4 regions of the Arthrobacter sp. genome follow, and region 3 is predicted to be linked to each of the others. Evidence: riboswitches for the same ligand, from Rfam matches in the RefSeq annotation. Region 3 holds a riboswitch; each other region holds the start of a gene.
The links. Region 3 has a riboswitch for S-adenosylmethionine ahead of RTN46_RS10640 (MetQ/NlpA family ABC transporter substrate-binding protein). Riboswitches for the same ligand answer to the same signal wherever they lie in the genome.
Positions count from the first base shown of each region.

Region 1: linked by a shared signal. The riboswitch ahead of RTN46_RS08725 (hypothetical protein) and the one ahead of RTN46_RS10640 (MetQ/NlpA family ABC transporter substrate-binding protein) in region 3 are both predicted to bind S-adenosylmethionine.
Region 2: linked by a shared signal. The riboswitch ahead of RTN46_RS10240 (bifunctional o-acetylhomoserine/o-acetylserine sulfhydrylase) and the one ahead of RTN46_RS10640 (MetQ/NlpA family ABC transporter substrate-binding protein) in region 3 are both predicted to bind S-adenosylmethionine.
Region 4: linked by a shared signal. The riboswitch ahead of RTN46_RS14595 (cobalamin-independent methionine synthase II family protein) and the one ahead of RTN46_RS10640 (MetQ/NlpA family ABC transporter substrate-binding protein) in region 3 are both predicted to bind S-adenosylmethionine.

Region 1 covers NZ_DALZXY010000037.1:18,510-25,505, reverse strand. The annotation lists gene paaZ (phenylacetic acid degradation bifunctional protein PaaZ) at 1-562, opposite strand, end outside; gene RTN46_RS08730 (NAD(P)-dependent alcohol dehydrogenase) at 854-1,900, opposite strand; SAM riboswitch class IV at 2,024-2,160, shown strand; gene RTN46_RS08725 (hypothetical protein) at 2,178-2,564, shown strand; gene RTN46_RS08720 (tyrosine-protein phosphatase) at 2,570-3,307, opposite strand; gene RTN46_RS08715 (GNAT family N-acetyltransferase) at 3,417-4,289, opposite strand; gene RTN46_RS08710 (3-hydroxyacyl-CoA dehydrogenase family protein) at 4,541-5,389, opposite strand; gene RTN46_RS08705 (enoyl-CoA hydratase/isomerase family protein) at 5,386-6,135, opposite strand; gene RTN46_RS08700 (acetyl-CoA C-acyltransferase) at 6,153-6,996, opposite strand, start outside.
Region 2 covers NZ_DALZXY010000049.1:6,063-13,058, reverse strand. The annotation lists gene RTN46_RS10255 (sugar-binding domain-containing protein) at 1-445, shown strand, start outside; gene RTN46_RS10250 (hypothetical protein) at 529-1,080, opposite strand; gene RTN46_RS10245 (VOC family protein) at 2,568-3,209, opposite strand; SAM riboswitch class IV at 3,355-3,472, shown strand; gene RTN46_RS10240 (bifunctional o-acetylhomoserine/o-acetylserine sulfhydrylase) at 3,540-4,856, shown strand; gene RTN46_RS10235 (homoserine O-acetyltransferase) at 4,866-5,990, shown strand; gene RTN46_RS10230 (SGNH/GDSL hydrolase family protein) at 6,035-6,955, opposite strand.
Region 3 covers NZ_DALZXY010000052.1:16,116-23,111, forward strand. The annotation lists gene modA (molybdate ABC transporter substrate-binding protein) at 1-450, shown strand, start outside; gene RTN46_RS10620 (ABC transporter permease) at 529-1,320, shown strand; gene RTN46_RS10625 (ABC transporter ATP-binding protein) at 1,317-2,429, shown strand; gene RTN46_RS10630 (pentapeptide repeat-containing protein) at 2,442-3,320, opposite strand; gene RTN46_RS10635 (macrolide 2'-phosphotransferase) at 3,622-4,536, opposite strand; SAM riboswitch class IV at 4,775-4,892, shown strand; gene RTN46_RS10640 (MetQ/NlpA family ABC transporter substrate-binding protein) at 4,973-5,854, shown strand; gene RTN46_RS10645 (methionine ABC transporter ATP-binding protein) at 5,935-6,963, shown strand; gene RTN46_RS10650 (ABC transporter permease subunit) at 6,965-6,996, shown strand, end outside.
Region 4 covers NZ_DALZXY010000098.1:4,664-11,659, reverse strand. The annotation lists gene RTN46_RS14605 (PLP-dependent transferase) at 93-1,493, shown strand; gene RTN46_RS14600 (cystathionine gamma-synthase) at 1,495-2,700, shown strand; gene RTN46_RS14595 (cobalamin-independent methionine synthase II family protein) at 2,827-4,038, opposite strand; SAM riboswitch class I at 4,050-4,163, opposite strand; gene RTN46_RS14590 (GNAT family N-acetyltransferase) at 4,222-4,764, opposite strand; gene RTN46_RS14585 (FAD/NAD(P)-binding protein) at 4,780-6,771, opposite strand.

The DNA of each region.
Region 1 (6,996 bases), on a different contig from region 3:
CGGCCAGGAAGGCCGGGGCGAATTTCTCCAGCATGCCCCAGACCGGGAAGTTGAAAGCATTGATCTGCACGGCGACACCGGGAATGGAGGTGTAGATGTGCTCACCGATGAAGGAGCCATCCTTGGACAGGACTTCCGCGGTGCCGTCGATGGCCACGGTGGCGTTGGGCAGTTCGCGCCGGCCCTTCGACCCGAAGGTGAAGAGCACGCCGATGCCGCCGTCGATGTCCACCAGGGAATCGATTTTGGTGGCACCTGTGCGGGCGGAGATTTCATAGAGTTCCGGCCGGCGGCCGTTGAGGTACTGCGCCAGTTCCTTGAGCTTCAGGGCACGCTGGTGGAAGGTGAGGCCGGCCAGCCCGCGGTGGCCCACGGTGCGTCCGTGCTCGACGGCGGCGGCGGTGTCCAGCCCGTCGGTGCTGACCAGGGCCAGGAGTTCGCCGGTGCTGGCATCACGGACTTCGGCCGGGCTGGCAGCCGCCAGGCTGCCGCTCTCCGGGGTCCACCATTCGTCCTGGACGAAACTGGGGACGACTTGCACGTCTATGGCGGTTGAGGTCATCTTCGACGGACCCTTTCGATACTGGACGTTGGTTTCGGATCGCCCGGGAGGCCCCCGCCGTCCCGGCTGGAGCCGGGTGCGCACGCGGATAACTGACCGGACGGTCGGTAATCAATCCAGCCTACATGAGAGTGCGCTGGAGCACACCACCGGGGTATCCCCGGAGCTCGAAACAGCGAACGACGGCGGCACCCCCTCTCCAGGGGACACCGCCGTCGTTGATCGCAGCAGCACCGGGGCCGCGGCTCCGCAGGACGCGGTGCCGGGGCGCTGGTTACTTCTTAGACGTAACTACTTCATGTGCGGAACAACCACGGCACGGCCGCTGAGCTCGCCCGATTCCAGCTTCCGGTAGGCCTCGAGGGCGTTATCCATGCTGTAGAGCTCCACCTCGGGCTTGATCTGCCCGGCGCGGTACATCGCCACCACTTCATGCAGGTCTTCGATGGTGCCCCAGTAGGTGTTGGTCGTGGTCGACTCGTACGGGGTGGTGAAGAAGCTCCATTCGTACGATCCGCCGGCGATGCCAACCACAGTGAACCGGGACTGCGGTGCCATCGATGCGGCTGCAGTCTTGATGGTCGGAGAAACCCCGACGAAGTCGAACGCAGCATCCACGCCGCGCCCGCCGGTGATCTCCCGGATGCGTTCCACCTGGCCCTCGCCGCCGGGAACCACGATGGCCCCGGCAGCTTCGGCCTTCTGCATGGCCTCTTCCTTCATGTCAGTGGCAATCACGGTGGCGCCGGTGAGCGCCTTCAGGATCTGCACAGCCATCTGGCCCAACCCGCCGAGGCCGATCACCAGGGCGTATTTGCCGCCCCCAGCCAGGTTCGGCAGGGAGTTCTTGATGGCGTGATACGGCGTCAGCGCTGCATCGGAAAGCGGCGCAGCGGCGACGGGATCGGCGTCGCCCAGCGGGACCAGGTTCCGGACCGGGACCACTACATATTCAGCCATGCCGCCGTCGCGGCCCAGCCCCATGCCCAGGTAAGGGATCTCGGCGGCGTTCTCGCAGTAGGTGTCCTGTCCGCGGGAGCAGGCCTTGCAATGCCCGCAGCCCACCGGGCCGTAGACCAGGTAGGCGCCGCCGACCTCTACGCCGCTGACACCTTCCCCGAGTTCCTCGACCCAGCCGGAGTTCTCATGGCCCAGGACGAACGCGGGCGGAATCGACCCCGGCGAGCCTTCGGAAAAATCCTTATAGATTGCGACGTCGGAGTGGCAGGCACCGGCGCCTGCCACCTTCAGCAGGACCTCGCCCGGGCCCGGCTTCGGCTTTTCGACCTCCGTCAGGGACGGGAAAGTCTGCCACTTCTCAAATACAACTGCACGCATAATGCCTTCTTCTTTGAATCGGTGAGGCGAATTTTCGTCGCCATCCCCACTATATGCATAAACATCTAGTGGAGTCACAGTGGCCCTTCCCGGCGGGAGCGGAGGCTGCTAGGGTAAGCAGTGCTTCACGAGATGTGGCCTCCGCACCCGGCACCACCGGGCAGGAAAAGCTCCGACTGGCCTCACACCAACCCCATTGTTCGGCGGGTGGTTCGGATGACGAAGCGGCCCGCACCAACCGTTGCGGGCAAGGACAACCCATCAAAGGACAAACACTGTGGCTTACTCCAGTGACTCCCGCGTCCGTGTTCCCCCGGGCCGCACGGCGCCGGCACCCGCCCGCACCCCTTCCGGCCCCCAGAGCGGATACGACGACTGGATTGACGTGGAAGTGCACGCCGACCCAGAGCTCGACGTCATCGCCCTGGTGCTCGACGGCGCCCAACAGCTCGTGTGGCACCCGGACGTGGCGCGGGTGGCGCTCGCACTGGCTTCCGCGGCCGACTCCGCACAGTGGTGCCCGCGGCACTCGATGCTGCTGGTACCGGGTGGTTTCCAAAGCCCCGCAGGCAGCTCTTTTTTCTGCTTGGCCACTCTGGAGCGCCCGCACCGGTGCAGCGGGAAACCACTTCCGGCTGAGGCCGGGCTTCCCATGCCGCAGTAGCGGCTTCAGTCCAGCAGCCGGGCCCGGAGCCGGGCGAGGGTGTCCTCCCCGGTTCCGGCCGTACGCAGGTACGTTTCGGCATCGAGCACCCCCAGCACGTCCCGCAGTTCCTGCCGCGCGCCGGCATTTCGTATGGCGAGCTCGGCGTCGCTGAGGGGATGTTCACGCGGCTGCCGCTGGAGCCGGTGCCACTCGTTGATTCCCGCGGCGGCCTGCTGGTAGTCCCGCCAGATCTCCTCCTCCGCTGCTCCGGCGAGCTGCAGCAGGAGCAGGGTGACCAGGCCCGTGCGGTCCCGCCCCGCGGAACAGTGAATAACGACGCCGCCGGGAGGCGCATCCGCGAGGGTCCGGGCAATCGCGGCGAACTTCTCCGGCCAGCGGTGCAGGTTTTCGGGGTAGAACCGCGGTGAGTTCAGGTACGGGCCGGTCAGTGCGGTGAATTCCGGGTCGGCGGCTTCCTGGGTGGGCCGGTTCAGGAACCGGATGCCGGCAACTGCCGACGGCGGCACCACCGGATCGGTATCCCGCCGGCCGATTTCGGAGTCGTTGCGCAGGTCCACCACGGTGCGGACACCGGCGTCGTACGCCTGCTCCCAGCCGCGTGCCGTGATCCATTCGGCCCGGCCCATCCGGTAGATCCGGCCGGGCTGGAGCCTGCGTCCGCGCGCGACGGCGATCCCGCCGAGGTCGCGGGCGTTGACCGCGCCGTCCCAGTCCACCGTTCCGTTGCTGCCGCTGTTCATTGCCCCAGCCTAGGCGCAGGACATTTCGGGGAGGCCCGTGCCTCACGCAGGGACGGCGTTCCGTTCGGCGTGTGACGATCCAGCGCTGAGTGGGGACACCGTCGAGGCCTCACGGGCCGCGACGCCAATCGGTAACCTCGGGATAGGCGGAGAATCCGGCCGCCAGGTAGGTGGATACGGCGCCGGTGTTAGAGCTCTCTGCGCAGACAATGGCGCTCGATGAGCCCATCTCGCGAAGCGATGCCGCGGCCGCCCGCGTCATGATTGTGCCGTATCCGCGGCCGCGGTGCTCTTGATGCACCCCCATCGGCTCGATGAGGCCGGGACGCCCGGCGCCAGCAGACCATACCGTGGCGACGGCGACTGCACGACTGTCGTCATGGAGCGAGAGGATGCGCACGGCTTCGAAACATGGTCCCTCCGCTGCTGCCCGCCATCCAGCTACGAATTTGCGCAGCCGCTCGTCCGGCATCGGCGTTCCACGAAAAGCCGACCAGTGAACAGACACCCACTCATCAGTGCAACCTGGTTCGATGGTCTCGATCCGGTGACCGGCAACCTCGACAGTCGCTGCCAGATTACGCTGGAGCGGTGTCCACGGCTCGTCGGGTGACCACCCCTCCTTCGCGAGTTGCCCGGAGAGAGCTGACGCGCCGCGCGCCTCGATGGTTGCGCTTCCTGCATCGAGGACACCAGCGGCCGGCTCACCGACGTCCGCGGCGATGCGGACAGCGAGAGACTCGTCCTGGTGCCGGGCCGGGTCCATCGCGAATCGCAGCAGCTGGGGGCCATCGAGGAGCGCGATCGCCAGAACGGTGTCTCCATCCGACCACACCCGTGTCGCAGCGGCCGTGGCAGCAGCTCCACGCAGTGAGTACCAGCCCAAGTCGCCCGGATGCAGATGTAGTGGTCCCTCGTCGTACTGCCACTGCTTCAGCACGCCAACTATCTGATTGAGCTCGTTGACGTCAGGCGTTCTCACTTTGACGTCCATGAGTCCTCGTCTCCCATTCCTACAGAGCCAAACCGCACCATCGCTGTCACGCCGATCCGTGAAGGCAACGTTCCCCGGCATCTCCAGCCGCGAAGCCCCCAACCTAGCACTCCGGCTCAGGCCTGGTGCCAGCACGGCATCGAGCAGTCGGGGGCGGTTTGAGTTGCGCGGACGACAACCCCGGTTAACGCAGCAGCCCGCGTCCGGGAAGGACGCGGGCTGCTGGATGATTCGGGAGGTTAGCTCCAGTCGAAGAAACCCTTGCCGGACTTCCGGCCGAGTTCCCCGCGGGCCACCTTGTCCCGGAGGATCTGCGGCGGCTCGAAGCGCGGGCCGAGGGTGGAGGCCAGGTACTCCGCGATGCCGAGGCGCACGTCCAGTCCCACAATGTCCGTGGTTTTCAGCGGGCCGGTGGGGTGCTTGTAACCCAGGACCATGGCGGCGTCGATGTCCTCGGCGGAAGCCACGCCCTCTTCGACCATGCGCATCGCCTCGAGGGCAATGGCCACGCCCAGCCGTGAGCTGGCGAAGCCCGGAGCGTCGTTGACGACGACGGGTGTTTTGCCCAGGTCGGCAACCCAGGCGCTGGCTTCAGCAGCCAGTTCCGCGGAGGTCTGTTTGCCCAGCACCACTTCGATCAGTGTGGAGGCCGGCACCGGGTTGAAGAAGTGCAGGCCGCAGAACCGCTCCGGGCGCTGCAGCTTTCCGGCCAGTTCGGAGACGGAGAGGGACGAGGTATTGGAGGCGAGCCAGGCGTCGTGGTCAAGCTGTTCTTCCACGGCAACCAGGGCCGTGGCCTTGAGGCTGAAGTCCTCCGGCACCGCCTCGACCACCAAGCCGGCACCGGCAAAGTCGGCGTAGTCGGTGGACACGCTCAGCCGTGCGGTCAGGGCGTCGAGGGTTTCGCTGGTGGTGCCACGCTCAACACTCTTGGCCAGGTTTCCGGCTACCCGCTCATACGCGGCCTGGGCGGCGTCGGCGTCACGTTCCACAACGACGACGGCGGCACCTGCCGTGCAGAAGGCGTGCGCAATGCCTGCGCCCATACGGCCGCCGCCGAGGACACCGACCTTGGAGGGAACTGTCATTTCTTGTTCTTCCTTTCCAGGAATGCCTGCATGCGGTCGAACTTCGCCTCAGACTCGAAGAGGATGCCCTGGGCGAGCGTGTCGATCATGGGATGGGCTTCGGCCGGGGCAGCGAACACGGATTTGGTAATCCGCACGGCCAGCGGGTCCTGCTTGGCAATCCGGTCCGCCAGGGCATTGGCTGCCTCCAGCAGGTTCCCGGCGTCGTGCACTTCCGTGACCAGGCGGGCTGCGAGGGCTTCGTCAGCGTTCAGGACCCGGCCGGCAAGGAGGATTTCCTTGGCCAGCGGTTCTCCGACAAGTTCCTTCAGCCGCCAGGTGGCCCCTGCCGCAGCCATGATGCCGAGCGAGGTCTCCGGGTTCCCGATCTTCACTGACGGTGTGGCGATGCGGAAGTCGGCGGCGAACGCCAGCTCCGCTCCCCCGCCCAGCGCATAGCCGTCAAGGGCGGCGATCACGGGCATGGGCAATTTGGCGATCCGGACGAAAATGCTCGAGTTGATTCCGCGCAGGGCATCTTCCCGGCGGCGTTCCCGCAGCTGGGCGATATCCGCCCCGGAGGCGAACACCCCGGCCGTTCCGGAGAGGATCAGGATCTTCGGATCGCGTTCCAGCGCGGCGCAGAGTTCGTGCAGTTCATCGACCATCGTCTGGTCGATGGCGTTGCGGACCTCGGGCCGGTTCAGGACGGCGGAGACCCGGTCCTCGCCAACGGTGACCTGCAGCGTAGTAAACCCAGCGGCAATATCTGAGAAGTCAGCCACTAGACGGCCTCGAGTAGAAGTGCCGTGCCCTGGCCAACACCGACACACATGGTGGCGATGCCGTGGGACGCACCTTCACGTTCCATCCGGCCTAGCAGGGTGATCGCGATGCGGGAGCCGGAGGAGCCGAGCGGGTGACCCAGGGCGATTGCGCCTCCGTCGTTGTTCACAATGCCCTCATCCAGGCCGAGGCGGCGGATGCAGGCCAGCGACTGGGTGGCGAAGGCTTCGTTGAGTTCGACCGCGCCGATCTGGTCCAGCCGGATGCCGCTGCGCTGCAGGACCTTCTGCGTGGCCGGAACCGGACCGATGCCCATGATTTCCGGCGGTACGCCGGCGGAGGCTCCGTCCACGATCCGCGCACGGGCGGTCAGGCCGAGCTCCCGGATGGCGCGGTCGGAGGCAACGATGATGGCGGAGGCGCCGTCGTTCAGGGAGCTGGCGTTGCCAGCCGTGACGATCCCACCCGGCTTCACCACGGGGCGCAGCTTGCCCAGAACCTCCATCGAGGTGCCTTCACGCGGGCCTTCGTCGGTATCCACCACGGTCTCACCCTTGCGGCCCTTGACGGTGACCGGAACGATCTCGTCCTTGAAACGGCCAGCAGCAATGGCGGCCAGCGCTTTCTCATGCGAGCGGACGGCGAACGCGTCGGCATCTTCACGGGAGATATTGTCCGTGGACGCGAGTTCCTCAGCCGTTTCCGGCATGGAGTACGTCATTTTGCCGTCGCGGGACAGGTCGCCGGAGGCGAAGCGTTCGTTGGCGAACCGCCAGCCAATCGAGGTATCGAAGGTGTCACCGGGCTTCGCGAAGGCTTTGGTCGGCTTTTCGGTGACCCAG
Region 2 (6,996 bases), on a different contig from region 3:
ACTCGACCCGACCCGGGGGATCGACCACGCCAGCGGCTGGCACGACCAGGGCGCCGGAGATACCAAAAGCCTGCACGTATACGCCGTCCCGTTCCGGATCCGGCGGCGCTGGCAGCGCGATCCGCGGGCCATCGTGCTTTCGGAATACGGCGGCTTCAGCCTGCCCGTGGAGGGGCATACCTGGAACAGCTCGGTCTTTGGCTACGGCAAAACCCTGCACACCCGGGCGGAGCTCGAACACGCCTTCACCGAACTGCACCGGACCCAGATCGAGCCGGCCGTGGCGCTTGGACTGGCTGCCACCGTCTACACCCAGCTGGCCGACGTCGAGGACGAAGTGAACGGGCTGCTCACTTATGACCGCAAGGTCCTGAAGCTCGACGCCGGGGTGGTGCGGGAAATCAATCGGGGGCTGATCCGGGCTGCAGCGGCTTCCTCGGTGTAGACGTGCGGCACGCGGATCGCTGTAGGGGTTTGCGACCCTGGCCGCTTCGGTTTGGGGCATGGCTGTCCCTGCGGGCCGGAGCTCTATTGTCGCCGTCGGGTTCTGGGTAGTCCTGCCCGAGTCAGTATTTGCGCCAGGCCGTCCGGGTCCTCAGGTGCTTTGAAGAGGGCGGCCCAGACCCAGCGCACAAATCCTACGCCGGTAGCGCGGATGGCGTCTTCTCGGCGCTTTTCCTGCAGTAGGGCTTGCTGGGATTGCCCGCCGACCCCGTTTAGTGCTGGCCCATACTTCAGAGCACCATCGAACTCGCCGACCAGATTTTGCTGAGGCCAAAAGAAGTCTGTCCGGCCGAGCACCCGGCCGCCGGCAGAGCGAAACTCTTTCTGCAGCTCCGGGGGCGGAAAGCCGAGCCGGTGCAGGGCCGCCCGGGAAAGGGACTCTCCCGCTGATTCTGATCGCTTGTCGGCAAAATTTATGACCCGAAGGGCACGGGTTCGTTTTGCTTGGGTTGGCAGCGCCTGCGCCAGGTCCTTCAAGTCTGCCTTTTCCAACGGGGCCAGTCCGCGCAACGGATCGGGCCGCAGGACGTGGTCCATGGCTGGAACTGCGGGCTCAAAGGGCAGGTAGGCGGCCATGTCGAGAACCGTTTGCGCACGAGATGTGACGGCAAACCCTGCGATCCTGGAGAGAGGTTCGAGCAGTTGCCGTTCGGCCCAGCGGATTCCTCCTCGACGTCGTGCATGCGAAGGGGCCGAGGCCAGGACCATGATCTCGTTGGAAGAACCGATGGTGGGAATTCCCCAAGCGATAGCAGCCGACTCCTGGAGCAGGACCCGAGGGTTCCGGCCCTGCTCCGCAGCTGCCGTCAGCTTCGTGATTTCGCGTTCCCAACGGGGGAGGTTTTCCCAATGGGCAGCGGAGACGTAGACGCCCGGCCTCAGCCGTAGCAACTCCCCGCTGCGGCACCGACTGGCAAGGGATCGCCGACCGGGACCGTCCCGATCTGCGTCCGACGAAAAAAGGAGAGCTGGCTGCATTCTCCAATCTTGGACCTTCACGATCTTGCCTGGATGTTGGGGTCCCCATCTGTGGAAAACCCTACGGTTTGGGGGAAATCGACCATTTTGGGATTTCCCTGCCAGGGCGCTCCGGAGGGAAATCCCATAACGGCTGGATTTTCCCAAAACGGAGGGAAACAACGTCACAAAACGGGAGGATTTTCCCAGAACGGAGGGGCGTGGTGCACGGAGTGGGCAGATTTTCCCAAAACGGAGGGGCGTGGTGCACGGAGTGGGCGGACTTTCCCAAAACGGAGGGGCGTGGTGCACGGAGTGGGCGGACTTTCCCAGAACGGAGGGGCGTGGTGCACGGAGTGGGCGGATTTTCCCAGAACGGAGGGGCGTGGTGCACGGAGTGGGCGGACTTTCCCAGAACGGAGGGAAACAACGTCACAAAGCGGGAGGATTTTACCAAAACGGAGGGAACAAAGGTTGCATAACGGCAGGGGTTTCCAGAGGGAGGGTGCGGGCGGAAGAACGGTGGGGACAGGCGTGCCGAAGCATCCGCCGGAACCCTCCTGAGATGCGCCGCCCCGAACGAGCCGCCACCCTAAACAAAGCCAGCACCCTGAATGAATCGCCGAACTGAACCGAGCAGTGCGCCAGCCAACACTCAGACCGGCGCCGTTCTGCGTCAATACCCGGCGCGATGTCCGGACCATCCCAGCCCCGACAATCCCTGTCAGGACCAAACTACAGATCCGGGCAAGCGCCGCCCGCGCCACAGACCCGGGCAACGCGGAGATACGTTGAAGGCCTCGAAACGTCCGACCCGATCCGGCCCAACCCGACTCGACCCAACCGGCCCAGCACACGCCCGGCCCACGACCGCCCGACCGGGCGGCAGCTCGGCCCTCGCCAACACCTTTGTCGAAATCGACGCCGTCCCGGTCAGCCGAAATAGACAGCAAAAGGGTGGACGGACTGGTAAATCCAGTCCGTCCACCCGCAGCTGTCCTGATGTGGCAGGGGAGTCCCCAAGGGGAGGGAAACGCCCGCGCAGGATTGACCCGATGTGGCAGGGGAGTCCCGAAGCGGAGGGATATCCCTCCGGGACGAGGTTTTTAGATCTCGACGAGGCCGGAAGGCGTCCCGAAGGAAACGGACATAATGCCCGGGGTGCCCTTCGGGGAAACCCAGGTGACATCCACGGATTCCAGCGGCTCCTCGACCGGCATACCCAGCCATTCCGTGACCCGCGCGGCAGAGCCGGCAATGGTCAGGGACTCCAAGGACACGGTCCCGGAGAGGGCACGGGACGGATGGAGATCCGCTTTGTCCTCATCCCAGCGCAGCATGTAGGGAACCTGCGGGTCGGCGATCAGGCCGTTGATGCCGATCTGCCGCCAGGTCAGCTCCTGGCCGTCGGGGAACTTCCGGTTTCCCGGAACCGAAGCACGGCCAAGCCGTTCTTCGAAGGGAGCCAGGTCATTGACCTCGACACACCAGCCCATCCAACCGCCGCCGGCTTCGGACCGGGCACGCACGGCCTGGCCGAAGGGTGCTTTGTCAGAAGCCGGGTGGTTCAGGACTTCAACCACCTCGATGTACTGGTGGTTAGCCAGGGGCAGGATCATATTGCGGGTGCCAAAACGGGGGTGAACCCCGCCCTTGACATATTCGGTCCCGAGGGCAGCAGCAATGCGTTCCGTGGTGGCCAGCAGGCCGTCGGATTCGCAGGCGTAAGAAACGTGATCCAGGCGCATGCGAATATCTTGACACGTTGTGACCTGTGTCTCGACTAAGGCCAGCCTAAGCAGCTCAAAAGTGGAACCTGTTAGGGGAACTAAATGAATTCACGCTGCGTCATATGGGTTGCGCAACTGAGTGTCCGTTGGTTCTATGGGTACAGGTCATGAGCGCCAGCAGATAGCCCCGGCTTGCTGGCCGGCAACCCTCCAACCGCGGTGGGGTGCCCCGGGTGAAGACCTGGCTGGGCATCAAAAGGATGTCACGGCAAGCGCGGGCCACACGTCTGTATCCGGAGTACTTCCGGCATCGGTTCCTGTGGGGCCCCTGGTCAAAAAGGGAGCAACATGTCTGCCAACTGGTCGTTCGAAACCCGCCAGATCCACGCAGGACAGGAGCCCGACGCCGTCACCGGCGCCCGTGCCCTGCCTATCTACCAGACCTCGTCCTTCGTATTCCCCAGTGCGGAAGCAGCTGCCAACCGTTTCGCCCTGGCTGAACTTGCACCTATCTATACGCGGATCGGAAACCCCACCCAGGAAGCGGTGGAGAACCGCATCGCGTCACTGGAGGGCGGGCTCGGGGCACTGCTGCTGGCCTCGGGCCAGGCAGCCGAGACCTACGCCATCCTCAACATCGCCGAGGCAGGGGACCACATCGTGGCCAGCCCCAGCCTGTACGGCGGAACCTACAACCTCTTCAAGCACACCCTGAAGAAATTCGGCATCACAGTCACATTCGTGGCTGATCCGGACAACTTGGAGCAGTGGCGCGCAGCGGTCCAGCCCAATACCAAGGCGTTCTTCGGCGAGGTCGTCTCCAATCCGCGCCAGGACGTCCTGGACATTGAGGGTATTTCCGCCGTCGCGCACGAGGCCGGCGTCCCGTTGATCGTGGACAACACCCTGGCCACGCCGTACCTGATCCGTCCCATTGAATGGGGCGCGGACATCGTGGTGCATTCGGCTACCAAGTACCTCGGCGGCCACGGCACCACAATCGCCGGCGTGATCGTGGATTCGGGCAACTTCGACTTCGGCGCCGACCCGGAGAAGTTCCCGGGCTTCAACACCCCGGATGAAAGCTACAACGGCTTGGTCTACGCCCGGGACCTCGGCGCCAACGGAGCACTCGGTGCGAACCTGGCGTACATCCTCAAGGCCCGCGTGCAGCTGCTGCGCGACCTCGGTGCGGCACTCTCGCCGTTCAGCGCCTTCCTCCTGGCCCAGGGGCTGGAAACCCTGAGCCTGCGTGTGGAACGGCACGTAGAGAACGCTGTCGCCGTCGCCACCTGGCTGGAAGGTCACGACGACGTCGTCTCGGTTGCGTACGCAGGCCTTGAGTCGAGCCCGTGGTACGAACGAGGACGCAAGTACGGGCCCCGCGGCACCGGCGCCATTGTGTCCTTCGAAATCGCCGGCGGCGTCGAAGCAGGCAAACGCTTCGTGGACGCCCTGGAACTGCATTCACACGTGGCGAACGTTGGTGACGTCCGTTCGCTGGTGATTCATCCGGCGTCGACCACCCACAGCCAGCTGGGCGCCGAAGCGCAGGCAGCGGCCGGCGTCAGCCCGGGCCTGGTGCGGCTTTCGGTCGGTCTGGAGCACCTGGATGACATCATCGCGGACCTCGACGCCGGTTTCCGCGCCGCCAAGGGAGCCTGACGCATTCCCGTGACAACATATCCACCCGCACCGCAGCACCCCGTCAGCACCATCGACGGGGTGCTGCAGTGCGCCTCGATCGGCACCCTGGAACTGGAGACCGGCGGCATCCTGCCGGACGTGGTCCTGGGGTATGAAACCTGGGGCCGGCTGAACCGCGACGCCTCCAACGCCGTGCTGATCCCGCACGCCCTGACCGGAAGTACCCATGTCGCCCAGGGAGACACGGACGAACCGGGCTGGTGGGACGGACTTGTCGGCCCGGGCCGGACCGTGGACACCAACCGCTTTTTTGTGGTCTCGATCAATATGGTCGGCGGCTGTTACGGCTCCACGGGCCCGGCATCGGCAGATCCGGACGGCCTGCCCTGGGGATCCCGCTTCCCGTTTGTCACCATCCGGGACTCGGTGCGCGCCGAAGCCAGGCTGGCCGACCTGCTGGGCATCCGCCGCTGGCACACTGTGCTCGGCGGATCACTGGGCGGGGCGCGCGCCCTGGAATGGGCTGTCACCGAACCCGGGCGGGTGGCCCGCTGCGCAGTGATCGCAGCGACCGCGGCCAGCACCGGGGAACAGATTGCCTTCGCCCAGGCGCAGGTGGCAGCGATCCGGCTGGATCCTGATTTCAACGGCGGCGACTATTACAACGGCCGGGCACCGACGGGAGGCCTCGGACTGGCCCGGCGGATCGCGCACATCACCTACCGGTCAGAACCTGAACTGCAGTACCGGTTCGGTCGGACACCGCAGCCGGGGGAGGATCCCCTCGGATCGCCGCTTCCGGCACGGCGCGGACGGTACCAGGTGGAAAGCTACCTGGATCATCAGGCACAGAAGCTCTCCGGGAGGTTCGACGCCAACAGCTATGTCATCCTCACTGAGGCGCTGATGAGCCACGACGTCGCCCGCGGGCGTGGCAGTCTGGCCGAGGCCCTGTCCGGCACGGAAGCGGAATTCCTCGTGGCCGCGGTCGACAGCGACCGGCTGTATTTCCCGGAGCAGTCCCATGAACTGGCTGCAGCCCTGCCGGGGCAGAATCAGGTGCACCTGATCAGCGCGCCGATCGGCCACGACGGGTTCCTCACCGATGTGCTGCAGCTCTCCGGCCTCCTGGAACAGGGCTTTTTCGCCTAACCCCTGGGCGATCCCGGCCGGGCGCGGTCCCGGCCGGGACCGGCTTAGGCCTCGTCCAGTGCGCCGGCGCCTTCGCCCGAACCCTGCGGCATCCCGGAACCGAAAAACGGGCCGGCATCCGGGCGTTTGGCCGAAACTCCGTCGCCTGAGGACCGCTTTCGTACGCGCCGGACCACCCACGGAACCAGGTATTCCCGGGCCCAAACCAGGTCTTCGGAGCGGGCGGTCCGCCAGTTCTTGGCAGCCAGTTCCTTAACCGCCTGTGGTTCCAGGGAGTGCGGAACGCCGAGGGTGTCCAGCACCGCGGCAGCAATCGTGTGGTGTCCGAGCGGTGAAAAGTGCAGCCGGTCAGGGGCCCACATCTGGGGGTTGCTGAGTTCGCGCAGGGCCCACATGTCGGCAATCACAGCATCATGGCGGGCCGCGACGGTGCGCAGGTTTTCGTTGTAGATGGCGACCCGGCCTCGTACGCTGCCCAGCACCGGCGTCGCCCCGATGTCCGGTCCGGTGAAGAGCACCACTGTCGCGCCGGTTTCACGGAGAGTGGCCACGGTGCCGTCCATTTTTTCGGCGAGCCGGTCCGGATCGCCGCCGGGCCGGATGACGTCGTTGCCGCCGGCGCAGATGGTGACCAGATCCGGCTTCAGATCGATGGCGGGCTGGAGCTGTTCGTTGATGATCTGGTTCAGGAGCCGGCCGCGGATGGCCAGGTTGGCGTACGCAAAGTCTTCGTGGCCATGGGCCAGCTCTTCGGCAACCCGGTCGGCCCATCCACGGTGACCGCCGGGGCTCTCCGGATCCGGGTCGCCGATGCCTTCGGTGAAGGAGTCACCGAGTGCGACGTAGCGGTTGAACGGATGGTCCGGGTGGCCCTCCGGTGGAGCGGTCTTCGTATCGGGTATCGGATTGCTGGTGCTGGTTTCCGGGTCAGGGTTCTTCAAGGGGTTCTGGAGATTTTCGGTCACTAGACCATGATTGCTGGCCGAAGCCTGGCTACGCGACCGTA
Region 3 (6,996 bases):
CCCGCACCCTTTGCCGTCAACACCCTCACCATCGCGGTGCCTCCGGGCAATCCGGGCGGGATCACCGGGTTCCGTGACCTGGGGGATCCGGGTATGCAGGTGGTGATGTGCGCGGAGCAGGTGCCCTGCGGCGCTGCCGCGGCAAGGATCGAAGCGGCCACCGGAACCGAAATCAGCCCGGTAAGCGAAGAGTCTTCCGTGACCGGAGTCCTAGGCAAGGTCAGCTCAGGGGAGGCGGATGCCGGGCTGGTCTATGTCACCGATGTCCGCGCTGCCGCCGGGAAGGTGGAAGAAGTGGCTTTCCCGGAGGCGGCCCAGGCAGTCAACACCTACCCGATCGTTCGACTTTCACAGGCGGGGGAAGCGGACCTGGCCGATGAGTTCATCCGGTTCGTGCGCAGCGACGCCGGCCAGGAAGTCCTGCGGAAGGCAGGGTTCGGTGCGCCGTAGTGAGCCATCATCCTCACCGGTCAGCAGCCGCAAACCGGCGGCATCCGCCGTCGGCGCTGGGGCCAGAGGAGGAGGCGCGTGATTGCGCTGCCACGCTGGGTCACCGCTGCCGCCTGCGTGGGGGCCTTATTCCTGCTCCTGCCGCTGGTGGCAGTTGCCGCCGAGGTGGACTGGGCGGAGTTCATCCCGCTGGTGACCTCAGAGTCCTCACTGGCTGCGCTGTCACTGAGCCTGCGGACAGCAACAGTCAGCACGTTGCTGTGCATCCTGCTTGGTGTGCCCCTGGCCCTGGCCTTGGCCAGGCTGCGGTTCCCGGGAAAACGCCTGGTGCGGGCCCTGGTCCTGCTGCCGCTGGTGCTTCCGCCTGTGGTCAGCGGCATTGCGCTGCTGTACACCTTCGGCCGGCAGGGACTGCTGGGTGGAGCACTGGAGGTGCTGGGCGTGCAGATAGCGTTCTCCACTGCCGCCGTGATCCTCGCCCAGACCTTTGTTGCCCTGCCGTTCCTGGTGCTGAGCCTCGAAGGGGCGCTCCGGACCGCGGGAACCCGCTACGAAGCCGTGGCCGCAACTCTTGGCGCCGGACCCGGAACGGTGCTGCGGCGGGTCACCGTGCCGCTGGTGCTCCCGGGCCTGGCCTCCGGGGCTGTGCTCTCCTTCGCCCGGTGCCTTGGTGAGTTCGGTGCCACGCTCGCGTTCGCCGGCAGCCTCGAGGGTGTCACCCGGACGCTGCCCCTGGAGATCTATCTGCAGCGGGAAACCGACGCCGACGCCGCGGTGGCACTTTCCCTGGTCCTGGTGGTGGTCGCGGTGACCGTCGTTGGCTTGTCCTACCGCAGTACCGCTCCAAGTGAGCGGGCGGTGCGGGCATGAGGCTGGATTTGCGGGCCGTATTACCGGAACGCGGAATCGACGTCGCGTTCGAGGTGGCTCCCGGTGAAACAGTGGCCCTGCTGGGACCTAACGGGGCTGGGAAGTCCACAGTGGTCTCCCTGATCGCGGGGCTGCTCCATCCCCAGGCTGGGCGCGCCGAACTTGGCGGCACCACGCTCTTCGACGTCGAACAGGGAAAACGGCTGCCGCCCCACCTCAGGGGGACAGCCCTCCTCGCCCAGGAAGCCCTGCTGTTTCCGCACCTCAGCGCCGAGGAGAACGTGGCCTTTGGGCCCCGCAGCTCCGGGACGCCGCGGAGGCAAGCCAGGGCTGCCGCCCGGCACTGGCTGGGGCAGACCGACGCCGCCGAGTTTGCGGCGCGGAAGCCGGCCCAACTTTCCGGCGGACAGGCGCAGCGGGTCGCCCTGGCGCGGGCGCTGGCCGCAGAACCGTCCCTGCTGCTGCTGGACGAACCGATGGCGGCGCTGGACGTACATGCTGCCCCCCTGCTGCGGCGGCTGCTCAGCCGCGTCCTGGTGGACCGCAGTGCCCTGATCGTCACCCATGACGTCCTGGACGCGCTGACCCTGGCTGACCGGGTCCTGGTCATGCAGGACGGGCGGATCGTTGAGGAAGGCCCGCCGTCGCAGGTTCTTCGGCGGCCCCGCAGCCGGTTCACTGCCAGCCTTGCCGGGCTGAACCTGGTGGCGGGAACCCGCAGCGGGGACTGCTTCATGGCCCCCGGGTTCGAGCTTCAGGGATGCCCGGACGGACCCACCGGACCGCATCCGGACGGCGCCAAATGGCTGGCCGCTTTTTCGCCGTCCTCGGTGTCTGTCAGCCTCGCAGAGCCTGACAGCGCGTCCGGGGCTGGTGCGGTGTCAGGTCCGGCGTCCGCTTCCGTCAGCACAGCGGGCCAGGGCGGCACCGGAAACGTGCTCAAGGTGACGGTCACCGAGCTGGAACCGCACGGCGACAGGATCCGGGTACGGGCCGGAGAGCTCGCCGCGGATATCGCTCCGGCCGAAGCAGCATGCCTGTCACTGCTGCCGGGACAGGAAGTGTTCTTCACCCTGGATCCCGCAGCCGTTGCCCTGTACCCGGCGTAGCGGCGGATGGTGTCAGCCGCCTGTCCAGTGGCCGGGCCGGCTGAGATCCGGCGGCAGGAGAGTCTCCGGGTCGCCGCTGGCCGCGTTGACCTGAGGCTGCGTTAGGTACAAGGCCCGGGACAGGTCTGCGCCCTCCAGCCGTGCGCCGCGCAGGTCCGCGCCCAGCAGGTCAGTTCCGGAGAGATCCGCTCCGCGGAGGTCCGAACCGATCAAATAGGCCCCGCGGAGATCTGCCCCGCAGAGGCGCACGGATCGCAGATTGCGTCCAATAAGGTCAGCTTGGGGGAGCAGGTCCTTCCCGGTTCCTTCCGGTTCGTCGGCAAAATAGCCGGCACGCACCTCCTCACTGACCTCCATCAGCAGTGTCCGGACTACCTCGTGGAGCGCGGGAAGGTCCAGCGCCCGCAGGGCCGCTGGACCCTGGTCTATCGTCCTCCTGATCATGGTGCTGAGGTCGGCCGCCCGTCCGGCGGTATCCAAGTCAAAGGTCCGGGACCCGGCCTCCACCAGGTACCAGAGCATTTCGTGGAGCTGGCGCACGGAGGCAAAGGCACCGAACATCTCCTGTGCCCGTTCAGGGTGGCTGTGCCAGTTTTCGCCGGGGAAGTAGCCCTGGGAAACGGTCTGCCCGGCACCAAAGCAGTCAAAAACCGTACAGCCGCTGAATCCCCGCGGGCGCAGGGATTCGTGGATAGTGCAGGAGAAATCAGTGGCCAGGTTGCGGCACGGGGTTCCAGCAGCCTTGTCAACGGCAAAGTCGGCGGACTTCGTGAACCCGAAGGCCGTGCAGCACAACGCATAGCAGCTGGCGCAATCCGGGCGCAGCGCACTGCGGTCATTCAGTGGGGTTATTGGCAGGAAACGTCCTGGTTGGGGCTCGTGGGCAGGCATAGCTGTTCTTCCGGGAGGATTTGAGGGTGTGGGCCTGGGTGTTCGGGACTCCGCAGGAGTCCCGGCGTCGGGCACACAAAATCACCGCCCGCCACGGAGTCGTCACGGGTCCGAAGGGGAGCATCAAGCTGGCAGAGAGCGCTCTGCATCACGGAAATAAGTAAGTTTGCACTGCTGGCAGGATACCCAAGGCGTCCGCGGCCGGCCACCAGTTCAACAGAGGTTACGCGCGGCTCAGCAGAGGTTAGGTGCGGCGCCAGGTCCGGCGGCTGTGTTCGATCGTGCTGCCGAGTGTGTTGTTTTAGGCAGGCTTCAGCTGTGCGGCCGCGGCGTCACGGTGCTCGGGCAGTCCCGTGGTCAAGGCATAGAGCGCATGGTTCAACGGACCCGCAGCAATGAGGGCAGCGCAGCGTTCCACCAGATAAGGCTCGGAGTGCCCGGTTGCCTCCTGGTACCAGGTCGCTACCTCCTGGAGGGAGCCGGGGGAAATGAGCTGCACGTACATGAATTCCAGCGCCGGGTCGCTGACTTTCGCCGTGGTCCAGTCCAGTACCGAGACGATGCGGTCCTCGTCATCGAGCAGCAGGTGGGCTGGATATAGCTCACCGTGGGTCAGGACGGTCCGCGCCGGCCAGAAGTGATCGTCGTCGAGCCACCGGCGCCATCCGTCCAGCAGGTCCGGGGCGATCCGGAACTCTGCTTCAACCGTGCCGAGGCCGTCCGCCCAGTTTTGCCGGACGGTTTCCGGGGTTTCGGCCGGGATGCCGGCTGCAGCTGCGGCGGCAGCGTCCATGCTGTGCAGGGATCCGATGAGCTTGGCCAGGGATTGAAGGTAGGGCCGCGATGACGGGTCAAAATGCCAGTTCGTCTGGTTCTCGGGCCCCACGGTCAGTCCGGGGGTCCCGGGCAGCAGCGGGTACGCGATCAGGTCCTCGGTCTGGATCCTCCAATCCGGGACGGCCGCAGGCAGCCGGGGCCGGACAAAATCGAGGATGGCCCGTTCCTGGTCCTGGTTCGCCGCAACGTCCGGGCGACGGGGGACCCGCAGTACCCATTGCTCATCTGTGCCTGTGCCTGTGCCTGTGGCTGTTGCGAACGCAACCCGGTAGTCCAGCCCTGCTTCGTTGAAACGGACGCTTTCCGGCTCCAGGACCAGTCCGAAACGTTTCGCCAGGGCGCAGATGCCGTCCGCGCCGAGATCCTCGACCGTGCCCATACGCTTCCTCCTTGGACTCTCAGCTGCCACGCCGTGCGTACCCGGCAGAAAGAACAATCCTACCGACGCGGCGGGTTGGCCCAACAGGCTCTGACTGGGCCGGTGGCACGAGCACCGGCATCGCACTGTGTCCTTCTGCGACGTTATATGTCGCTCTTTGTCTTCCCGCGACGGCGTGCGCCGCTCTGTGTCATCCGGTTTTGGCGCGGCCCCGCACCCGCCCCTAGCGTGAGACCGGAATCAAGAGTTCCAGCCATCGGCCCTGGCCGGCTGGACAGCAACCCTCTCGTCGTAGCGGGGTGCTCCAGGTGAAGATTCGGCCTTGGCGGAGACCCTCCGCAAGGCAAGTACGGCGCCGGCACTGCCCTAAGAGCGGCCTGCGCCACCCCACTCTTCGCGCGCCTTGCCGCGAACCCATCAGGAGAAGAACCGAACCATGAAACTCAGCAGGAAAATCCTGGCAGTTGCCGTAGCACCCCTCCTTGCCCTCGGTATGGCCGCCTGCGGGTCGGCTGCCGGGGACGAGGGCGGCCCGGTGAAAATCGGCGTCGTTGGTGCCAGCGATCCGTACTGGGCCACCTACACCGAGGCGGCCAAGGCGGAGGGGATCGACGTCGAAATTGTGGACTTTGGCGAGTACACGCTTCCCAACCCCGCGCTGACCGAGGGAGAGCTGGACCTGAACCAGTTCCAGCACATCGTGTACCTGGCCCGCTACAACGTGGCCAGCGGCGAGGACCTGATACCTGTCGGCTCCACTGCCATCTATCCGCTGGGCCTCTACTCCACGCAGTACGATTCCGTGGAAGATATCCCCGCCGGCGCCACCGTGGCCATCCCCAACGACGAGAGCAACCTGTCCCGCGGTCTGCTGGTACTTCAGTCCGCCGGCCTCGTGAGCCTTGCCGGCGGCGGCAGCGCGTTCTCCACCCTCGATGACATCGAGGAAGCCAAGTCCAAGGTCAAGGTCACCACGCTGGAAGCGTCGCTGACACCGACGTCGCTGCCTGACGTTGCCGCCGCCATCATCAACAACGACTTCGTGGGCGACGCAGGGCTGAAGTTCGAGGACGCCATTGCCCAGGATGATCCCTCGGATCCCGCAGCTATCCCGTACGTGAACATTTTCGCGGCCCGGGCCGGCGAGGAAAACAATGAGACGTACCTGAAGCTGGTGGAGATCTACCAGAACACCCAGTCGGTCCAGGACGGTGTGCAGGAGGTCTCCGGCAACACCGCCGAGTTCCTAAAAGTTCCGGTCGAGGACCTGTCGACTTCGCTGGCCAAGGTCCAGAAGGACATCGAAGCCCTGGGCTAGCCCCGACGCATCACCGAAGGGTCCCGGCCGGCGGCAGCAGCTGCCGGGCGGGACACCCGTCTCCAAAATAAGGAACCTTCATGGCCCTCATTTCCCTGCAGAACGTCTCCAAGTCCTATCCGCCGGCCCGGAAGGGCGAATCCTCCGTCGCCGCGTTGACGGAGATCAACCTCGAGATCGAGGCGGGGGAGATTTTCGGCATCATCGGCTATTCCGGCGCCGGCAAGTCCACCCTGGTCCGGCTCATCAATGCCCTTGAAACCAGTACTTCGGGGAATATCACAGTGGACGGGCAGCAGGTCTCCGGGGTTCCCGAAAGGAAGCTGAAGTCGCTGCGGCTGGGCATTGGGATGATTTTCCAGCAGTTCAACCTCTTCAACTCAAAGACGGTGCGGGGCAACATCGCGTACCCGCTGCGGGTTGCCGGGCGGAGCAAGACGGAAATCGCTGCCCGCGTGGAGGAACTGCTCGACTTCGTCGGCCTGGCGGATAAGGCGGGGAGCTATCCCGAACAGCTCTCCGGCGGGCAGAAACAGCGGGTCGGCATTGCCCGGGCGCTGGCCGCGTCACCCAAGATCCTGCTGGCCGACGAAGCCACCTCAGCCCTTGACCCGGAAACCACCCACGAGGTGCTGTCCCTGCTGCGCCGGGTGAACCGGGAACTCGGCATCACCATTGTGGTCATTACCCACGAGATGGACGTCATCCAGAATCTGGCCACCCGGGTGGCGGTGATGGACGGCGGACGGATCGTGGAACAGGGCGAAGTCTTCGAGGTCTTCTCGAATCCGCGCCGGCCGTCCTCGCAGAAGTTCGTCTCCACCGTGGTTCGGGGCGTCCCGTCCCCGGATGAGCTGGCTTCCCTGAAAGCCCGGCACGAAGGGCGGATTGTCACCCTGTCCTTCCGGGACGGAAATGCCTCACAGGCCGAGGTTTTCCTTGAACTGGGCCGCGCCGGTGTGGGGTTCGAACTGGTCTACGGCGGCATCAACGACATTTCGGGGCGGGCCTTTGGCCACCTCACCCTGGCGCTCAAGGGGGCGGACCACGTGATCGATGGCGTACTCGCGTCCGTGGGCCACGGAATCAAAGTAACGGAGCTGAGCTGATATGGAAGAACTGATTCCCCTGGCGCCGCAGCT
Region 4 (6,996 bases), on a different contig from region 3:
CGTCAGCGCACCCACCTGCGGCCTCGGCACTGTACGGCTACTTGCTGGTCCCCTGGTACTGATGCACTCCCTCGGCCGACCGAGGAGCGGGAATGACATTGCAGAACCAGGCGGCCGCCGCTGACGAACGGCCCCATCCCATAAGCCCCGGCGACGCTGGTGGCACGGCCACCTCACAGATCCATGCTGGCTACGAACCGCAGGCCCCCTACCGGCCCGTGGCGGTCCCCATCTACCAGACTGCCGCGTACGAATTTCCCGACTACGCCTCGGCCCGCCGCATGTTTGCGCTGAAGGAACCGGGCTTCACCTATACCCGGACCGGCAATCCGACCGTCGCCGTCCTTGAGCAGCGGATCGCAGCGCTCGACGGCGGCGTCGCAGCCCTGGCCACGGCCACCGGCCAGGCCGCCGTTTCCATCGCCCTGTTAGCGCTGGTGCACAATGGGGGGCACATCGTGGCGTCCTCAAAGTTGTATGGGGGGACGGTGGACCTGCTGACTGACACCTTCGAGGACTTTGGGATCGAGGTCAGTTTCGCCGATCCATCCGACGTCGGTGCCTGGGCGGCGGCGGTACGCCCGCAGACCCGGGCATTCCTGACCGAGTCCATAGGCAACCCGCTCGCCACGTTGCAGGATCTGCCGGCAATCGCCGCCGTGGCGCACGGCGCCGGCGTTCCGCTGGTCGTGGACAATACATTGGCTACCCCGGCGCTGTACCGGCCCCTGGACCATGGGGCAGACATCGTTGTCTACTCGGCCACGAAGTTCCTGGGCGGGCACGGAACCACCCTCGCAGGCGCCGTCGTGGATGGTGGCCGCTTCGACTTTTCCGCCTATCCGGACAAATGGCCGCAGCTCACCCGGCCCAAGCGCCGCTACGGCGGTGAGATTCTGTGGGAACGCCACGGCCACGGTGCCTACCTGGCCCTGGCCCGCAGCAAATACCTGCACGATCTGGGCCCCTCGCTGGCGCCCGCCAGTGCCGCACAGATTCTCCAGGGGCTGGAGACCCTGGACATCAGGGTGGCCCGACACGGGCAGAACAGTCGTGAGGTGATCCGGTTCCTGACCAGTCATCCGGCCGTGGCAGCGGTTCACCATCCGTCGGTGCCGGGCCATCCTCAAGCCGAGCTCGCGATCCGGGACTTCCCGCAGGGGGCCGGGAGCGTGTTTTCGTTCGACCTCGCTGCAGACCCCGGGCAGGTGGGTCCATTCATTGACCGGCTGCGGTTGTTCAAGCTGGTGGCCAATGTGGGCGACACCCGGTCGCTGGTGGCACACCCGGCAGCGATGACGCACTGCCGACTGAGCCGTGAGCAGCGCGCCGCCGCCGGCCTCACGGAGACCACCATCAGGCTCTCAGTGGGGCTGGAAGCCGCGGCGGACCTCGTCGCGGATCTGGCCCAGGCACTGGCCCCGCTGACCGGAGCCACTTGCCGGGCGGCAGCGGTCCCTACCGCAGCGGTTTCCGCGGGAACGGGGATCTGAGATGGCACGGTTCGCAGGATTCAACACCACCGCTATCCACGCCGGACAGGAACCGGATCCGCTGACCGGAGCGGTCATCCCGCCGATTTACCAGACCTCCACCTTTGTGCAGGACGGGATCAATGTGCTGCGTGCCGGGCATGAGTACAGCCGCGGCTCCAACCCCACCCGCAACGGGTTCGAAACCCAGCTGGCAGCCTTGGAGCGCGGCACGGCCGCGTTCGCTTTCGCCTCCGGGCTGGCCGCCGAGGATGCGCTGCTGCGAGCGCTGCTTCGGCCGGGTGACCACATAGTTCTTGGCGGGGACGGCTACGGTGGCACGAACCGCCTGATTAACTCTCTGCTGGCCCCCTGGGGCATAGCGAATACGGCCGTGGATATCACCGATCTGGCAGCGGTAGCGGCCGCGGTCCAGCCGGGATCCACGGCAATTCTGTGGGTAGAGACGCCGTCGAATCCGCTGCTGGCCATCGCGGATCTGGCCGGTTGGGCGAAGGTGGCGCACGAGGCCGGGGCTTTGCTGGTGGTGGACAACACCTTCGCCTCCCCCTACCTGCAGCGGCCGCTGGAGTGGGGCGCGGACGTGGTGGTGCACTCGACCACGAAGTACATCGGCGGACACTCGGATGTCCTCGGCGGGGCGGTGGTTGTGGCGGACCGTTCCTTCCGCGGGCGGGAGTTGGCGGAGACGGTCGGCAACCAGCAGTTCGCCGGCGGCGCGGTCGCTGGGCCGCAGGACTGCTATCTGGCCGCCCGCGGCCTGAAGACCCTTGGCCTGCGCATGGAGCGGCACAACTCTAACGCCCAGGCTCTCGCGGAATGGCTCCGGGACCAGCCCGGCGTCGCCGAGGTCCTCTATCCTGGACTGCCCGAGCACCCGGGGCACGCCCTGGCGGCACGGCAAATGTCAGGCTTCGGTGGGATCGTTTCGGTTCGCTTCACCGGCGGAGAGAGCGCCGCACGGGCCTTCGCCGAATCCACGCGGCTGTTCGCACTGTCGGTGAGTTTGGGTGGGGTGGAATCGCTGATCTGCTACTGCTCGGAAATGACACACGCTTCAGTGCGCGGAACTGAGCTTGCTGTACCGGTCGACCTGGTCCGGCTCTCGGTGGGGGTGGAGGACCTGGCGGATCTGCAGGAAGACTTGGCGGGCGCACTGGAACGGGCCCAGGGACTCCGCAAAGGTGCCGCAGCGCTCAGCAGGTGATGCAGCCGCGCATAGGGACCTGCTCCTGCAGCCAGATTCGGAGCGTTGTGATGGACCGGAACCCCGAAATTTCCGGGTTCCGGTCCATCACAGCCGGTTACGGGCGCTGAAGCCCTGCGGCGTGGATTACTTCCAGAGGCGCTTGGACGCTATTTCCGCGCCTTGGCCCAGTGCTTCCAGCTTGGCGACGGCGATCTGCGGGTGGACTCGCCCGCCGAGCCCGCAGTCCGTGGAGGCGATCACGGCTTCCCGGCCCACCAGGCCGGTGAATCGTTCGATCCGGTCCGCCACCAGCTCGGGGTGCTCCACGACATTCGTGGCGTGCGAAACGACGCCCGGAATGATGACCTTGCCTTCGGGCAGCTTGGTGTCCTCCCAGACGCGCCATTCGTGCTCGTGCCGGGCATTGGCTGCCTCGAACGAGTAGGCGCCCGCGTTGACCTGCAGCACCGAGCCGATGATGTCCTTGAAGGGGATGTCGGTGGTGTGCGGGCCGTGCCAGGAACCCCAGCAGACGTGCAGCCGGATCTGTTCCTGGGGCAGATCCCGCAAAGCCCAGTTGGTGGCCTCAACGCGCAGTTGGATGAACTTCAGGTAGTCCTCCAGCGACGGCTCAGGGTTGATCTGGTCCCAGCTCTCGGCCAGCGACGGGTCGTCCAACTGGACGGTCAGTCCGGCGTCGATGATCGCCTTGTACTCCTCACGCATTGCGTCGGCGCAAGCGTAGAGCAGTTCCTCGTCACTCTGGTAGTAGTCGTTGGCGATGCGCGCGCAGGACCCCGGGGAGAGCGACGCGACGAAGCCTTCGGCCAGTCCGGCGGCGTCCAATCCCTTCTTCAGGTTGGTGATGTCCGAGGCGACCAACTCTTGGCCGGTATAGGTCAACGGGCCAGCGACCTTGGGCTGCTTGACCGACTTCCGGTGCGCCAGGACACCCGAAGACGGGTCGGTGTAGGCGTCGTTGAACTTCACCCGGTCGCGGCGGTCGGTGAACGTGGTCAGCACAATGTTGCCCGGGGAGGAGCGGTGGACCTGGTCGTCCGCCCAGCGGTCCACATCGGTGGCCTGCAGCCCGCCCAGCCGGGCGAACGAATAGTTCCACCAGGCCCCGTAGTCCACCGATGAGGACATCGTGTGGCCGTACTCGCCGTCGTTGGCGATGTCCACTCCGAGGTTTTTTTGGCGTTCGACGATGTCTATCACTGACGCCTCGAGCAGGCCGAGGAACTCCTCCGTGAGGCCGCCGGCTTCCTTTGCCTCGTTCGCCGCGAGCAGTTCCGGTGTTCGGGGCAGGGATCCGGCGTGGGTGACACGGATGCGGTCAGTATTCAGGGGCATGGGAATGGTCCTTTCCATCGGTCCTGGCAGTAGCACCACTACCGTTGCGAACCGCCGTGAGACGGTCCCGGGGTTGGTTGCTGCGGCGTCATCGATCCAGGTCTCTCGGCCGCTCGGGATGGGAGCTCTCATCAAACAACGGGGGCTCCTGCATGTGCAAATTGTGTCCTGCCAGTAGGTGTTTCAGGAGTTCGCCGTGATCACCGGCCTCTGCCCGGACGCACCAGCCGGTATTTCCTTGGTGAAGGCCAGATGCTTGACGGTTTCCGGATCAGCCGAGGGATCGAATCCGGGGCTGTAACCGGTGGCCAAGTAGAGGTTTTGCGCTTCCGGTTGACGCGAGCCGGTCGTCAGGTAGACCCGGCGGTAGCCACGGCGCCCGGCCTCCGCCTCGAGCTCGGTCAGCACCTGGCGAGCCAGACCCCGGCGCCGGTGACCTGGATGGGTCCAGATGCGCTTGAACTCCGCGGTCTGCTCGTCATAGCGGCGGAAGGCGCCGCCGGCTACAGACTCCCCGTCCTCCTGCAGGATCAGCAGTGCGCCATGCGGGGGTGCGAACTCCACCGCCGGGTAGCGGCGCATCTCCTGACCGGCACCGCCGAAGATGCTGCCGTATCGGCGGTCGTATTCCGCGGTCAGCCCATCGACCAGTGGCTGCACCCGAGGGTCCTCCAACGGCAGATAGAGCAGCTCTGCAAAGGCCCCTCGGGGCGGAGGAAGGGTCATCAAAATCCTTTCGGTTCAGACTAGCGAGGAGTGCAGCTGATTGATGGCGGCGGCCAGCCGTGCACCGGAGGTGTCCCCCGGAGCTAAGGACATTGCCGCCAGGTCGGTGAGGATCAGCCGTGCCAGCGCATCGCTCTCGCGGAACGGCGCGGCGTTGCTGTTCGGCCGGGCGAAGGCCCCGCTGCCCCAGCCCGAGGTCGCGGGGCCGACGGCGTAAAGGCCCGTTCGGGTGCCGCCGTCTGCACCGACGAGCCGTGCGGAGGAATCCACTAACAGCTTCCCGGTGCTGGGATCCGACGGCGAACCGCCTGTGCGCTCCTCGCAGCCGAGGCCGGACTTATGGAGCGTCAGCAGCAGAGGATTCGCCGAGCCTTCCACAGTGGGCCTGGGCAGCCGGGCTTCGATGAGGGCGGTCGCTCTCACTGTATGGGGAACCTGCGGGGAGGATGCCGTGAACAGGCCGAGCTTTTCGTCAGTGCCCACCTCCAGCGCAGGGCCAAGGAATAAGAGGTAGCCTGCCTCGTGCAGCGCCAGCAGTTCGCGCAGCCGGCGGGCCGGCGGGCCGGAGTCCACGTAGCTGAAGAAACCGTGCCACCAGCCGCTGACCAGCGGGCGCGAGGCAGGCGTGAGTACTTCCGCTGGAACCAGGCGGCCCAGTTCGGAGTACACGCGCAGCAACGCCAGGAACAGGCCAAGCGTTTCTGAGTTTGCCCCGCCGTCGCGCAGCCTGAGGTCTTCGCGGATGTGCGCGGAAACCATACTTTGCACTTCCGCAGGCCCAGCGAAAGCCACCCCGGCCAGCGGATGGTCAAGGTCCTCGAACTCCAGCCGGTCCCCCGCCGCGGGGACGGCTTGGTCCACCAAGGCCCGTCTCTCATCCGAATACCAGGCGGCGGCGTCGAAACGGACCACAAATTCGGACCACGGCAGAGCCACCCGCTCCGGATGCCCGGTGAACAGCTCCTGGTAATAGCCAAACGCGGCATCCTTGGCCAGCAGCGGCCAGAGATGCTGCCGAAAATCCAACTCGCCGTGCGCCTCTTGCAGCGCGGCGACGGTGCCTGCGGTCAGGTACCGCGGCGGACGGGCCGGTTCTCCGCGCAGTTCAGTACTGATTTTGGAACGGTACGGCACCCCGCGGCGGGAACCTGCCCACAGCCGTGGTTCGTTCCCGGACGGGATGTAGCGCAGGGAGCCCCCGGGCGCATCAACGAATTGGCCGCCGCTGCCTTCCATCAGCTGCACCACCAGGTCGATGAAGGCCAGTCCCATGCCGGAGACGATCACCTTCTGTCCCGGGCGCAAGGCAGAAAAATCGACATCGTTGGTATAGGCCGGCGGGGTGTGGAAGAGGTTGTGCCTGGCCGCAAAGCCGGCATAGCCAGCGGATTGCGGGTCGGGTACCGAATCCGTGTGCCCTATGGCAACCACAACGACGTCGGCAGGCAGCGCTGCCCCCGAGGCCAGCCGCACCACGTAACCGCTGTCCTCGGCGGAAACCTCCACGGCCTGGTCCCGGTGCACGGTGACCGGAACCTGCTGACCCAGTGCCTGTACCGTGCGTCGGAAGAACCATTCGAGGTACAGACTCTGCAGCCGGCGGGTCGGGAACGTCATCGGGCGAAGGCCGGCAAGCTGGCGCGCCAGATCTGCGTCCGGAACCTGCGCGTCCGTGATGCTGCCGTCCGCCACACCGCTGGCCCATTGGAGTAGACCGGGCCCCACTGTGGGCGGACCGGCGCACTCCACCGAGTCGTCGGTGAACATGGTGACATCGGCGGCCCTGGAATTGAGCTTCAGCAGCGGACTTTGGTCCTGCCGCCAAATCCGACCGGAGCCGGGTTGGTGCGGCTCCACCACGTGAACAGCCAGCGGGCCGTCAAAGAGCCGCGGCCGGTTGGCGGCCAGCCGTTCCAGGATCAGGGCCGCCCGCGGACCGCCGCCGACAAAGACGATTCTCTTGCGGCCGCCGCCCAACGTTCGGCCTGGCGTGCTGTCAATCGGCATGGCGCTCCTTCCCGGGCAGCGGTCGGGCCCGCGGTCTCGCCCATCCTAGGAGCATCCTCGGGGCCCCGTGGTGCTTGGGTAACCGGCCTTCACCGGCGGAAATAATGCGCAATGCGAGGACATTCAGGGCCTTGGCAGGTACCGCGGTGAAGCCAATGCGTCGCCGGTTTACTCTGCACGACACCGGCCTTGGGGACTCCGCCGGAGTTGTTCTAGATTCAGCCA